2 regions of the Gemmobacter fulvus genome follow, and region 2 is predicted to be linked to the other one. Evidence: riboswitches for the same ligand, from Rfam matches in the RefSeq annotation. Region 2 holds a riboswitch; the other holds the start of a gene.
The links. A riboswitch is a leader RNA that binds a small molecule or an ion and turns the genes downstream of it on or off. The one in region 2 is predicted to bind cobalamin.

Region 1 (7,420 bases), on a different replicon from region 2:
TTCTACGGCGACGTTTTCGCGGTCTTCGAGGTCGGGTTGGTTGTCTTGCTCGCTCTATTCTTGTTTTGGCAGTTCAGGCGGGCATGGCAACGGGCGCTGATCCTGGCGCCCGCAGCCCTGATCGTCGTGCCTGTGATCCTCACCGGTGGCTTCCATGGACTGCACGGCATGGGGTGACGGGCAAGAATGCTGCGGGCAAGGTGATCATTGGCCACAATGCCCACACCGCAAGTTTGATCACATGCCTTTCGCGGCAAGCCAGGCGTTCATGTCGGCAATCTCCGCTTCCTGGGCCGCGATGACTTCTTCGGCCAGCTTGCGCATCTCGGGATCCGTACCAAATTCAAGCTGCACTTTCGCCATGTCGATGGCAGCCTGATGGTGCGGGATCATGCCTTTGACGAAATCGACGTCGGCATCGCCGGTATAGGGAGCCATATTGGCCATCATGGCGTCCATCGCGGCGGCATAGCCTTTCACGGCTGCGTTGTCGGCCAGTTCTGGCGGGATCATGGCAGCGTGGCTCATCATGGTCATGCCGTCGGTTCCCATGTTCATGCCTGAATGGTCCATCCCTGCCATATTGTCGGTCTGGGCATAGACATAGTTTCCTGCGGCCAGCACGGCGGCCAGCACGGCAGCGGTTGCAATCTTCTTCATATCGTTTTCTTCCTTTTACTTTCTAAACTTTATCTTCATGGCCCAGCTAGCGCGATCACGCAGGTGCATAGCCAACTTCGGTCAAGGCGTTAACCAGTTGGTCGCGCGGAGCCGAGGATTTGACATCGACTTTGCGTGCACCGGGATCGGCATTGACTTCGGCGGTCGGATCAACCGACTGGATTGCCTTGGTCACGCTGCGTGCGCAGCCGCCACAGGTCATGTTCTCAATATGGAACTGCATGAGTACCTCCTTCAGGGTTCCGTCTCATGCAACACCATATGGGGCTTCCCATCGTTGTAAGGTCAAGAGCACAAACCCGTGAGTGAAAAAACAAAAAACAGCCCTTGACCTTACCATCATGGGAAGCCCTATCTCGAATAGCGGAAACATATGCCGAAGGAGTTCCGCTGTGAACATGCAGGCGACTACATTGCCAATTGCTGAGGCAGAGAAATTCGTTCTCGACGTGGAGGGCATGACCTGCGCCTCTTGCGTCGGCCGTGTCGAGCGCGCTCTGAAAGCGGTGCCCGGCGTTCAATCGGCGTCGGTCAACCTCGCCACCGAAAGGGCAGAGGTGAAGGGCGCAGCCGTTGACCGTGCGTTGCTCGTCAAGGCTGTCGAGGATGCGGGCTATGACGTTACCTCTCGCCCTGTCGATCTGCAGATCGAGGGCATGACATGCGCCTCTTGCGTCGCCCGGGTGGAACGTGCGCTGAAAACTGTGTCCGGGGTAACCTATGCCTCGGTCAATCTGGCAACCGAGCTGGCACATGTGATTGGACAGGCCGATCCTGCCGCCCTGATCCGTGCCATCGAAGATGCGGGATATTATGCGCGTCTGGCCGTGTCCGCCGCCGATCTGTCGGAGGAGGTAACCTTGCGCAAGGCCGCCGAGGAAAGCGCCCTGAGGCGGGATCTGCGGATCGCCGCCGCGCTGAGCCTGCCGGTGTTCCTGCTGGAGATGGGATCGCACCTGTTCACATGGGTGCATATGGCGGTGATGAACACGATCGGCATGCAGAACAGCTGGTATCTGCAGTTCGCCCTGACGACGGCGGTTCTCTTTGGCCCGGGTTTGCGTTTTTTTGCCAAGGGGCTGCCCGCGCTGGCGCGGTTTGCCCCGGACATGAACAGTCTTGTCGCTGTCGGCACCTCAGCCGCCTATGGCTATTCGCTGATCGCAACCTTCGTCCCCACTTTGCTGCCACCAGGCACGGTGAACGTCTACTACGAGGCGGCGGCCGTCATCGTGACGCTGATCCTGCTTGGCCGCACGCTCGAAGCGCGGGCCAAGGGGCGAACCTCTGAGGCGATCAAGCGTCTGGTCGGATTGCAGGCCAAGACGGCGCGGGTTTTCCGAGATCGTGCTGTGGTCGAGTTGCCGATTGCCGAGGTTCGTCCGTCCGATCTGGTCGAGGTGCGCCCCGGCGAAAGGGTGCCGGTCGACGGTGAAGTGACCGAAGGGGCCAGTTGGATCGACGAAAGCATGATCTCGGGCGAACCGTTGCCGGTGGAAAAGACGATTGGCAGCGCCGTGACCGGTGGCACGATCAACCAGACCGGTGCCTTCACCTTTCGCGCCACGGCGGTGGGCGAAGCGACGATGCTGGCCCAGATCATCCGCATGGTCGAGGCCGCCCAGGGGGGAAAGCTGCCGATCCAGGCGTTGGTGGACCGCGTGACCATGTGGTTCGTGCCCGCGGTTATGGCACTGGCCGCGCTGACCTTTATCGTCTGGCTGGTTTTTGGCCCTGAGCCTGCCCTGACCTTTGGCCTTGTCAACGCCGTGGCAGTACTGATCATCGCCTGCCCCTGTGCAATGGGGCTGGCCACGCCGACATCGATCATGGTCGGAACCGGGCGCGGCGCGGAACTGGGCATCCTGTTCCGCAAGGGTGAAGCGTTGCAGGCCTTGCAAGACGTCAAGGTGGTGGCCTTTGACAAGACCGGCACGCTGACGATGGGCAAACCCAGCCTAACGGATCTTCACCTTGCCCCCGGCTTTGACCGTAACCAGGTGCTGGCCGCCGTCGCGGCGGTCGAGGGTAAATCAGAACACCCGATTGCCCGCGCTATCGTGGCAGCAGCAAAGGAGGAGAACCTGACCCTGCCCGAAGTGACCGGATTCGCCGCCGTCACGGGCTATGGTGTCCTGGCGCGCGCCGGCGACTCGCAGGTCGACATCGGGGCCGACCGTTACATGGCAAAGCTCGGTCTGGATGTGGCGGTCTTTGCCGATATCGCGGTCCGGCTAGCGGATGAGGGCAAGTCGCCTCTCTATGCCGCGATAGAGGGCAAATTGGCGGCGATCCTTGCCGTTGCCGACCCGGTCAAGGCAACGACACCCCAGGCGATCAAGGCCCTGCATGTGCTTGGCCTGAAGGTTGCGATGATCACGGGCGACAATGCCCGCACGGCGCAGGCCATCGCACGGCAGTTGGGCATCGACGAGGTCGTGGCCGAGGTCCTGCCCGACGGAAAGGTCGCCGCCGTCAAGCGGCTGAAGGCCCTTGGCACATTGGCCTATGTCGGCGACGGGATCAACGATGCTCCGGCTCTGGCTGAGGCGGACGTGGGGCTTGCAGTTGGCACAGGCACAGATATCGCCATCGAGGCTGCCGATGTGGTGTTGATGTCGGGGCGTCTTACCGCAGTGCCCGACGCCATTGCGCTCTCGAAGGCCACGATGCGCAACATCCGGCAGAATCTGTTCTGGGCCTTTGCTTACAATGCCGCCCTGATCCCGGTCGCCGCCGGGGCGCTTTGGCCGGTTTACGGAATTCTTCTGTCGCCGATCTTTGCCGCCGGCGCGATGGCGCTGTCGTCGGTCTTCGTTCTTGGCAACGCGCTGCGTCTGCGCCGCTTTGCCCCTAATCAAGCCTGAAGGAGCCAGATCATGAACATTGGTGAAGCCGCAAAAGCCTCGGGCGTATCTGCCAAGATGATCCGCTACTACGAGTCTACAGGCCTAATCCCTGCGGCAGGGCGCACCGGTTCGGGCTACCGCGTCTATTCTGATACCGAAGTGCAAATGCTGCGCTTCATCCGGCGCTCTCGCGACCTTGGCTTTCCGGTAGAGAAAATCGAGGAACTGCTGGCGCTCTGGCGAGACCGATCCCGCCAGAGTAGCGACGTGAAGCGTCTGGCACAGGAGCAGATAACCGGGCTGGAGCGGAAAATCAGCGAGATGCAGGCCATGATGGAAACCTTGCAGCAACTCGCCGATGAATGCTGCGGGGATCATCGGCCAGATTGTCCAATTCTGGCTGACCTCGGGAATGGCCCCAGCCCCGCAAGTAGGGCTGAAATAGAGAAGAAGACTGGTCTGTCTCGTTCTGGAAGACTGGCCGATGCGCGCCCACGCCAACATCAACCCGTGGATTGACATTGCACCACAGAAGCGTGACGGTCTGCAGGCTCGGCGTTCATGGGGTGTAGAACCCCCGAACTCAATCGGGAATGGGGAAGGGTGGACCCAATTGCGGCACCCGAAGCCCCAGCCGCCCCCGCGACTGTATGCGGTAGCGTCCATTCATTATGCCACTGGGCCAAATTGCCCGGGAAGGCGAAGGGACGTGTGACCCCGCGAGCCAGGAGACCGGCCGGACGCCACTGTAACAACATCCCGTCGGGTGTGACGGGCGGAGATAGCCATGACCACGACCACTCAAGCGATCACGCAAACTGCGGGCATGCTGCGCCCGATCCTGACCACGGCCTTTCTGGGGACATTTTTGTTGTTTGTCGCCGGGTTCTCGTCACCGGATACCCTGCACGCCTCGACGCATGACACCCGGCACGCCACCGGCTTTCCCTGCCACTGATCTGACAGGAGATTGACGATGACCAAGACCCTGCTTTCAAGCGGGCTGATTGCTGGTGCAGTCGCGGGCCTCGTGACGGCCGTGTTGCAGTTCTGGCTGATCCAGCCCCTGATCGGTCAGGCCGAACGATACGAGACTGGTGAGCTTGTTCTGCAGGTGACTGACGCAGCACCATCAAAAACGACAGTTATCGCTGCTGAAGAACCTGCTACTGTCGGCAACGCGCATCCAGACATGGTTGCAGGCAATAGCCTAGACGTGTCGCGCAATTTGCAGACCATGCTGTTCTTGGTCCTCACATGGGGCGGCTTTGGCCTTCTGGCCTCTGCCGCAGTTGCAGCCCTCCCGGCCGTCGGCCGGACGCAGCACGTATCATGGCCTGGCATTGCGCTGATCGGGTTTGCGGCCTTTTGCCTTGCACCTGCACTTGGCCTACCTCCGGAACTTCCCGGCATGCCGGCGGCTGACCTTGAAGCACGTCAGGTCTGGTGGATTTCGACTGCCATCGCCACGTGCGCAGGCGCGGGCTTGATCGTTCTGTGGCACAAGCCGCCAGCGCTTCTTGCCGCTTTGGTCATCGGACTGTTGCCTCATGTCGTAGGAGCACCAACTATTGACGAGAACCTTGCCGCAGTCGTGCCACCAGAACTTTCGGCGCTGTTTTCCGCCCGCGTAATCGGTACCAATCTTGTTGGCTGGATCGTGCTCGGCATGACTTTGGCCCGGATGTCTGGTTTGTCAGCGGTTCGCAAGAATTTGCCCGGTCGGCATGCCGACACAGCGAGACCTGACCTTGATCGCCCGGGAAGAACGTGACCTTTGTGCGAACAACGTCCTCAGCCGGGCCGCCCGCAACGCTGCCGGCCAACGGCGACCTGAACTGATGCTTGCTCTGACGGGTCTTTTCTTCGCAGCGTTTATCGCCGCCACGTTGATCCCGGCACAGTCCGAGGCCGTGCTTGTTGCACTGCTTCTCGCCGGGACACAGCCCGTTTGGTTGCTTCTATTGGTCGCAACGGCGGGCAACGTCCTTGGTGCGGCGGTCAACTGGACCATCGGACGGTTTCTGATGCGCTTCTCCGACCATCGACGTTTCCCGTTTTCGGCAAGGCAAATTGTTCAGGCCCAGGGCTGGTATGGCCGTTGGGGGTGGGTAAGCCTGTTCGGGTCGTGGCTGCCGATCATCGGTGACCCTCTGACGCTTGCCGCAGGCATGATGCGGGAACCGCTCTGGCGGTTTATACTGATCGTCACACTTGCGAAGTTCAGTCGCTACGCTGCTCTTGCGTTCGTGACGCTTTCGGTCGTCTGATCGTCACGGATAGTTCCCAAAGGGCAGGTTCTCTTAACTGGGATACTGGCGCAATCAAAGGCCGTCAGTGCGGTTCCGGGCATCAGGTTCTTTTCGAAACCCTGTCCGGCTCGGCTTGACGCTCGGTCTCGCAGACCTTTCCCAAGTGTACGGTTTTCCAGCTAAGACTTGCCCCTCAGAGATCAACCCTGCGCAGACGCAATGCGTTGGTGATGACTGAGACCGAGGACAGGCTCATCGCCGCCGCCGCGATCATCGGCGACAGAAGAAGGCCGGTTATCGGATAAAGGAGCCCGGCTGCGATCGGTACGCCAAGTGCGTTGTAGGCAAAGGCAAAGAACAGGTTCTGCTTAATATTGCGCAAGGTTGCGCGTGCCAACTTGCGCGCTCGGACAATGCCCATCAGGTCGCCACCCAAAAGCGTGATGCCCGCGCTTTCCATCGCGACGTCAGCCCCGGTACCCATGGCGATGCCGACATCCGCTGCCGCCAGCGCAGGCGCGTCATTCACGCCGTCGCCGGCCATGGCGATCTTGTGACCTTCACGGCGCAACTGGTCGATCAGATCTTTCTTGGCCTCGGGCAACACTCCCGCGCGCACCTCATCTATGCCGAGCTTGCCCGCTACAGCTTGTGCGGTGCGTTCGTTGTCGCCGGTCGCCATGATAACGCGCAGCCCTTGGGCATGCAGTTCCTTGATCGCCTGTGCGGTCGACGCCTTGATCGGATCTGCGACAGCGACGATGCCTGCGAGCACACCGTCGACAGCAATGAACATCGCGGTCTTGCCTTCGGCGCGCAAAGTGTCCGCCTGCGTCTCCGCGCGCGCAGTGTCCAAGCCCATTTCCTGCATCATGGCTGCGTTGCCAAGCGCAACCGCGCGACCATTGACCTTGCCACGCACACCCTTGCCAGTGACCGCCTCGAATCCAGTAGCCTCTTGCCGGGACGCGCCCTGCGCGTCAGCCCCCTCAACAATGGCTTCGGCAAGCGGATGTTCCGACCCACGTTCCAGCGCCGCAGCAAGGGACAACAGGTCTTTGACTGCCACGTCCCCAAGCGTCACCGTATTGGTGAGCTTGGGCTTGCCCATAGTCAACGTGCCCGTCTTGTCGACTATCAGCGTATCGACTCCCGCCATCCGCTCCAGCGCCTCAGCGTCTTTGATCAGCACACCCGCCTGAGCGCCGCGTCCAGCCGCCGTCGTAATCGAGATTGGCGTGGCAAGACCCAACGCGCAGGGGCAGGCAATGATCAGCACCGACACCGCCGACGCGATGGCAAAGACCAGGGCTGGCTCGGGGCCAAAGATCATCCAGGCCGCAAAGGCCAGTAATGCGATCCCAACTACGGTCGGAACGAAGATTGCGGACACCCGATCCGCCAGCCCTTGGATTGGTGCACGCGACCGACGCGCGTTCGACACCATGGCCACGATCTGCGCCAAAACGGTGTCGGCGCCAACCTTGCCAGCCTCGATAACAAGACTTCCGTTCTTGTTGATGGTGGCCCCGGTCACTGCATCGCCCGGACCTTTTTCGACCGGCATCGACTCGCCGGTCAGCATGCTTTCGTCCAAGGATGAATGACCTTCGATCACCACGCCGTCGACTGGCACAG
Region 2 (7,420 bases):
TCTCGTCGCGCAGGAACGTCACCACCTCAGCCACGTCGAGATAGTCATAGCGCAGCGCGATATTGATTTCGTCCAGCAGCACGAAGCGGATCTCGGGATCGCGGATCAGTTCTTTCGCCTTGTCCCAGCCCTTCTGCGCCATCGCGATGTCGCGGGCGCGGTCCTGGGTTTCCCAAGTGAAGCCTTCGCCCATCGCATGAAACTGGCACAGGCCGCTGAAATGCCCTTCGATCAGCCGCCGCTCGCCGGTATCCCAGGCGCCCTTGATGAATTGCACCACGGCGCAGGGCATCTCATGCGCGATGCAGCGCAGGATCATGCCGAAGCCGGACGAGCTTTTGCCCTTGCCCGCGCCGGTATGCACGATCACCAGGCCCTTTTCGCCCTCCTTGCCCGCCATGATCTTGTCACGGGCGGCTTTTTTCTTGGCCATCTTCATCGCATGGCGGGCATCTTCGGCGCTCACATCCGTGGTCATGTCGCTGTCATCCGTCATGTGACGTTCCTCTGCCTTGACAATGGGGGGCCTCGTGCCTCAGGTGAGGCGGCGCTGGTGCCTGATTATGTCAGGCGAAGAGGGAATGCGACAGGCAATGCGACGCACCATGCGCCGATGCCGAAGCGCAGCCGCCCCCGCGACCGTGACCGGAGAGACCGCATTGCCACTGGGAAACCGGGAAGGCGGCGGTCAGGGGGAAACCCGCTCTGCAAGCCGGGAGACCTGCCAGCGCAGTGTTGAAACGGGCGGACGGGGTGTTCCGCGACCGGCAGAGGCGCCATGCGCCCCTTCCGTTTGCCAAATGCCCCCTCGCCCAAGCCGGAAGAGAGCCATGGCCAGCGCCACGCTTTACGTCTGCACCACCTGCCGCAGCGGTCTGCCTGCCGATCCGGAGGCGCCGCGTCCGGGTGCCGTGCTGCATGCCGCCCTCGCCGGTGCCGATCTGCCCGAAGGGGTGACGGTCAAGGGGGTGGAATGTCTGTCGGCCTGCAACACCGGCTGCGCGATTGCGCTGTCGGCCCCCGGCAAATGGACCTATGTTTACGGCCATCTGGATCCGGCGGCGCATCTGGCCCCGATCCTTGACGGCGCTGCCCGCTATGCTGCATCGGCGGATGGCCTCGTGCCATGGCGCGAGCGGCCCGAGATCTTCCGCAAGCAAAGTCTTGCCCGCGTTCCGCCTTTTGAAATTCCTGTGGAGACCACCGATGTCTGACCTCGCCAAAATCCCCGTTACCGTGATCACCGGCTTTCTCGGGTCCGGCAAGACGACGCTGATCCGGCATCTGATGGCCAATCCGCAGGGCAAGCGTTTGGCGGTGCTGGTCAATGAATTCGGCACCGTGGGGGTGGATGGCGACATTCTGAAATCCTGCGCCGATGACAATTGCCCGGTCGAGAATATCGTGGAACTGGCGAATGGCTGCATCTGCTGCACCGTGGCCGATGATTTCATCCCCACCATCGAGGCGCTGATGGCGCTGCCGCAGCGCCCCGATCACATCCTGATCGAGACCTCGGGCCTTGCGCTGCCGAAGCCGCTGCTCAAGGCGTTCGACTGGCCGGCGATCCGCTCCCGCATTACCGTGGATGGTGTGATCACTCTGGCCGATGCCGAGGCGGTGGCCGCGGGCCGCTTTGCCCCCGATGTCGATGCCGTGGCGGCCCAGCGCGCCGCCGACGATTCGATCGACCATGAAACCCCGCTGTCCGAAGTGTTCGAGGATCAGCTGGCCTGCGCCGATATCGTTCTGCTGTCGAAGGCCGATCTGGCGGGCGAGGCGGGCCTTGCCGCCGCACGGGCAGTGATCGAGGCGGAAACCCCGCGCAAGCTGCCGATCATCGCCATGACCGAAGGTGTGGTGGATCCGCGGGTGGTTCTGGGCCTCAATGCCGCCGCCGAGGATGATCTGGCCGCGCGGCCCAGCCACCATGATGGTCATGACGATCACGAACATGATGATTTCGACACCGTGGTGATGGAACTGGGCGAAGTGGCCGACCCGGAGGCGCTGCAAGCCGCCATTCAACGTCTGGCGCGCGAACAGCATATCCTGCGGGTGAAGGGTTATGTCGCGGTCACCGGCAAGCCGATGCGGATGCTGGTGCAGGCGGTGGGCGAGCGGGTGCGCGCGCAATATGACCGCCCTTGGGGCACCACGCCGCGCGCCACGCGGCTTGTGGTGATTGCAGAGCATGATCACGTCAATGAGGCGGCCATCCGCGCCGTGCTGGAGGGCTGATCCTTGCATGTCGTCTTCCGCGAAAGCCATGGGCTGGAGGAAACGGACGCGCCGTTCGATCCGGGGCAAAGCCCTGCCGATCTGGTGGTGCTGTCGTTTTCCGACAGTGATCTGGGGGCTTTCGCGGCGGGCTGGTATCGTGCGGGCGGCAAACTTCCCGGTCTGCGGCTGGCGAACCTTGTGGCGCTGCGCCATCCGCTGTCGGTGGATACCTATGTGGAACAGACGCTGGCCGGGGCCAAGGGTATCCTGATCCGGCTGATCGGCGGCGAAAGCTATTGGGCCTATGGGCTGGCGCAGGTGCAGGATCTGTGCCGCCGCCACGGCATCGCGCTGGCGGTGCTGCCGGCCGACGGGCGCGCCGATACGCGGCTGGATGCGCTGTCCACCTTGCCGGTGGGCACGCTGCGCCGTCTTGCCGCCCTTTGCGACGCCGGGGGTGCTGTGGCGGCACAGGCGGCGCTGGCGCAACTGGCGCTGGCGGCGGGGCTTTATGCCGGGCCGGTGCCGGGCGACAAGACCCTGCCCGATTGCGGCTGGTATGATCCGGCGCGCGGGGTGCTGCCAGGGCCAGAGGACGTGGGGCCGGAGGGCGCGGGGCCGCTGGTCGTGGTCAGCTTTTACCGCAGTTATCTGACCTCGGCGGATCTGTCGCCGGTCGATGCGCTGATTGCGGAATTGCGGCGGCAAGGCTTCCGGGCTTTCGGGCTGTTTGCGCCCTCGCTCAAAGGGACGGCGGCCGAATGGGTGCAGCAGGCGCTGACAGATGCCGCCCCTGTTGCCATCATCAATGCCACCGCCTTTTCGGCCAAGGGGCCGGACGGCAGCTCGCCACTCGATACGCCGGGCTGCCCGGTGTTTCAGGTGGCGCTGTCCACCGCCCGCCGCCGCGACTGGGCCGGGGCCGACCGGGGCCTGTCGCCCGCCGATCTGGCCATGCATGTGGTGCTGCCCGAGGTGGACGGGCGCATCTTTGCGGGCGTGGCCAGTTTCAAATCGCCCACGGCGCGCGACCCCGATCTGCAATTCTCGCGCTTTGCCCATCGCGCCGATGACAGCCGCATCCGGGCCGTGGTGGCGCGGGTGGCGGCCTGGCACCGGCTGGGCACCACCCCCGCCCCGGCGCGGCAGTTGGCGTTGATCCTGTCCACCTATCCCGGCAAGGATTACAATCTGGCCCATGCCGTCGGGCTGGATGCGCTGGCCTCTGCCGAGGCGATCCTGAACGCGCTGCAAGGTGCGGGTTATGCCACCACCGCCCGCGCCGACCTTGGCCGTCAGTTGGAACAGGCCACGCTTTTCTGGCCGCTGGTCGAGTACAAGGCCGCACTGGCCACCCTGCCCGAGGCGCTGCAACAGGCCCTGACGGCGGCCTGGGGCAGGCCCGAAGATGATCCGGCCTGCATGGGCGCTGCGCTGCACTTCCGCGCGCTGCGGCAAGGGGCGGCGCTGATCGCGCTGCAACCCGAGCGCGGCGATGTGCAGGCCCGCGATGACGATTATCACGACCTGTCGCGCACGCCGCGCCATGCCTATGTCGCCTTCTATCTGTGGCTGCGGGCACAGGGGCTGCATGCGCTGGTGCATATCGGCGCGCATGGCACGCTGGAATGGCTGCCCGGCAAGGCAGTGGCGCTGTCGGATCTGTGCTGGCCCGAGGTTCTGACCGGCGCGCTGCCGGTGATCTATCCTTTCATCGTCAATGATCCCGGCGAGGCGGCGCAGGCCAAGCGCCGGATCGGTGCGCTGACGCTGGGCCATCTGCCGCCACCGATGGTTGCCTCGGCCACCCCGACCAACCTGACCCGGCTGGAACGGCTGCTGGATGAATATTCCACCGCCGACGGGCTGGACCCGGCCCGGCGCGACCGGCTGATTGCCGCCGTGCGCACCGAGGCGCAGGCGGCGGGGGTCGAGGCCGATCTGGGCATTCCGGCCGAAGCCTCGCCCGCCGAGGCGATCACCCGGATCGACCGCTTTGTCTGCGACATCAAGGAAAGCCAGTATGGCGAGGGCCTGCATGTCTATGGTCAGGGCAATGGCGAGATGGACGGGCTGCTGACCGCACTCGGCGCGCGGCGCGTCGCCCCCGGCCCCTCCGGCTCGCCCTGGCGCGGGCGGCTGGATGTGCTGCCCACCGGGCGCAACCTGTTTTCCGTCGATCCCCGGGCGGTGCCTTCGCGCGCCGCCTTTGCGCAGGGGGTGAAACTGGCCGAAGAGCTGATCCGCCGCCATTTGCAGGATCAGGGCGATTATCCGCGCGGGCTGGTGCTGGACCTCTGGGGGTCGGCCACCATGCGCACGGCGGGCGAAGAATTTGCCATGGCGCTGCATCTGGCCGGTCTGGCCCCACGCTGGGATGACGGGGCCGAACGGGTGAACGGGTTCGAGATCACACCGCTGGCCCTGCTGCGCCGCCCGCGTATCGACGTGACGCTGCGCGTCTCGGGCCTGTTCCGCGATGTGTTTCCCGGCCTTGCGCAACTGTTCGAGGCCGGCGCGCAGGCGCTGGCCGAACGTGACGAGGCGCCGGAGGACAACCCCTATACCCTGCGCACCGCCCGCGTCTTTGGCCCGAAGCCCGGTCTTTACGGCATGGGCATGACCAATGCGCTGGAGGATTACAGCGACGCGGGCCGGGCGGCGGCGGGCGAGGCCTGGCTGAAAGGATCGGAATGGGCGATTGATGCGCAGGGCACGGTGCATCACGCCCGCGCGGCGCTGGAGGAGAGGCTGCGCGCCGCCGATGGGTTTGCCCATGTGCAGGATCTGGCCGAAACCGATCTGCTGCTCGCCTCTGACTATGCCGCGCATGAGGGCGGTTTTGCGGCGGCGGTGGCGCATCTGGGCGGCGCGGTTCCGGCGCTGTATCATCTGGACGCCACCCGCCCCGACGCGCCGCGCGCCCGGCTTCTGGGCGAAGAAATCGCCCGCGTGATCCGCGCCCGCGCCACCAACCCCGATTGGGCCAGCGCCATGATGCGGCATGGCTTCCGGGGCGGGGCCGAGATTGCGGCGACGATGGATCATCTGGCTGCCTTCGCCCATCTGACCCGCGCCGTGCCCGCGCATCTGATCGATCTTTATCACGAGGCGACGCTGGGCCGTGCCGATCTGGTGGCGTTTCTGGAGGCGGAAAACCCGCAGGCGCTAGCCGCCTTGCAGGCGCGGTTTCAGGCCCTGCATGACGCCGGGCTCTGGGTCACGCGCCGCAATTCCATCGCCGCCACGCTGGACGTGGTGCCATGACAGAGGCGCCGCTGGTTCAGGGCTGGTGCCCCGGTGCCCTGCGTCCGATGCTGTCGGGCGATGGCTATGTGTTGCGGGTGCGCCCGCGTCTGGGGCGGCTGTCGGCGGACCAGGCGGCGGGCGTGGCAGCGCTGGCGCTGGCGCACGGCAACGGGCTGATTGATCTGTCGGCCCGCGCCAATGTGCAGCTGCGCGGCGTGCGCGCAGACAGCCATGCCCCGCTGATCGCCGGGCTGCGGGCGCTGGGGCTGATTGACGACAGCGTGGCGCAGGAATCGCGGCGCAATATTGTGGTGCAGCCGTTCTGGGGCGACTCTGATCCGACGCTGGCGATTGCGGCGGATCTGACGGCGGCCCTCGCGGCCCCCGACGCGCCGGATCTGCCGGGCAAATTTGGCTTTGCGGTGGATTGCGGGCTGCGGCGCGTGCTGGATGGCACCGCCGCCGATATCCGCCTCACGCGGCAGGGCGATCAACTGGTGCTGCGCGCCGAAGGCAGCTTTCGGGCAAAGGTGGTCTCCCCCGACACCGCGGCAGCCGAGGCGCTGGCGCTGGCGCGCTGGTTTCTGGCCATGGGCGGCGTGACGCAGGGGCGCGGCCGCATGGCGGCGCTGATGGCGCGCGGTGTGGCGCTGCCCGAGGGCTTTACGCTCGAAACCCCGGTGCAGGCCTATGATGCCGCCCCCGGCGCTTGTGCCCAAGGTCAGCTTGTCGGGTTTGAATTCGGCCAGATGCAGGCGGAAACGCTGGCGGCGCTGGCCCGGTTGGGCGCACTGCGGGTCACGCCTTGGCGGATGCTGCTGATCGAGGGCGCGACGCAGGCCCCCGCCCTGCCGGGGGTCATCTCCGATCCCGCCTCGCCCCTGCTGCGGGTGATTGCCTGCACCGGCGCCCCCGGATGCACGCAGGCGCTTCAGCCGACACGCGCGCTGGCGCGGGCATTGGCCCCGCACCTTTCAGTGCCGCTGCATGTCTCGGGCTGTGCCAAGGGCTGCGCCCATCCCGGCCCCGCGCCGCTGACCCTGACCGCTACGGTCGAAGGCTTTGCGCTGATCCGCGATGGCACCGCCGCCGATATGCCGCTATCCACCCATTCCATGGCCGATCTGATCGCCCGTCCCGATATTCTGACCGAGTAGCCCGATGCCCCATATCTACGAAACCGATGGCGCGACCATCTATGTCAACTCTTTCGCCACCATCCGGGCCGAGGCTGATCTGGCCCGGTTCACCCCGGAGGAAGAGGTGGTGGTGGTGCGCATGATCCATGCGGCAGGCATGGTCGGGCTGGAGCAGCACGCCCGCTTCACCCCCGGCATGGCGATTGCGGCCCGCGCCGCACTCGAGGCGGGCGCGCCGATCCTGTGTGATGTGCGCATGGTGTCGGAAGGCATCACCCGGCCCCGCCTGCCCGCCGACAACCAGATCCTCTGCACGCTGCAAGACCCGCGCGTGCCCGATCTGGCAAAGGCCATGGGCAATACCCGATCCGCCGCGGCGGTCGAGCTGTGGCGCCCGCATCTGGCCGGGGCGGTGGTCGCCATCGGCAATGCCCCGACCGCGCTGTTCCATCTGCTGAACATGCTGCAAGACCCTGCCTGCCCGCGCCCTGCCGCGATCATCGGCTGCCCTGTCGGTTTCATCGGGGCGGCGGAATCGAAAGAGGCGTTGATGCAGGATCAGCCCTGCCCGGCGATGATCATCGCCGGGCGGCTGGGCGGTTCGGCCATCACCGTGGCCGCGATCAACGCTCTGGCCTGCCGGAAGGAATAACATGGCCCGCATCATCTGTGCCGGACTTGGCCCCGGCGACCCTGACCTGATCTCGATCCGGTCCGACCGGGCGATCCGTGCGGCCAGCCATGTCGCCTATTTCCGCAAGGAAGGGCGCAAGGGACAGGCGCGCGCCATCGTCGAGGGCATGTTGCGC

Region 1: it holds a riboswitch for cobalamin, as region 2 does, so the genes downstream of both, KM031_RS22170 (CbtB domain-containing protein) here and KM031_RS03280 (DUF1636 family protein) in region 2, are expected to answer to the same signal.

What each region holds. Positions count from the first base shown of each region.
Region 1 is NZ_CP076366.1:85,053-92,472, reverse strand. Features, by position in the region: gene KM031_RS22195 (cobalamin biosynthesis protein CobQ) at 1-177, shown strand, start outside; gene copM (CopM family metallochaperone) at 238-660, opposite strand; gene KM031_RS22185 (heavy-metal-associated domain-containing protein) at 716-904, opposite strand; gene KM031_RS22180 (heavy metal translocating P-type ATPase) at 1,080-3,548, shown strand; gene cueR (Cu(I)-responsive transcriptional regulator) at 3,561-4,049, shown strand; cobalamin riboswitch at 4,062-4,285, shown strand; gene KM031_RS22170 (CbtB domain-containing protein) at 4,318-4,488, shown strand; gene KM031_RS22165 (CbtA family protein) at 4,507-5,304, shown strand; gene KM031_RS22160 (YqaA family protein) at 5,372-5,800, shown strand; gene KM031_RS22155 (heavy metal translocating P-type ATPase) at 5,976-7,420, opposite strand, start outside.
Region 2 is NZ_CP076361.1:671,561-678,980, forward strand. Features, by position in the region: gene cobO (cob(I)yrinic acid a,c-diamide adenosyltransferase) at 1-496, opposite strand, end outside; cobalamin riboswitch at 535-743, shown strand; gene KM031_RS03280 (DUF1636 family protein) at 831-1,214, shown strand; gene cobW (cobalamin biosynthesis protein CobW) at 1,207-2,241, shown strand; gene cobN (cobaltochelatase subunit CobN) at 2,245-5,490, shown strand; gene cobG (precorrin-3B synthase) at 5,487-6,629, shown strand; gene KM031_RS03300 (precorrin-8X methylmutase) at 6,634-7,263, shown strand; gene KM031_RS03305 (precorrin-2 C(20)-methyltransferase) at 7,265-7,420, shown strand, end outside.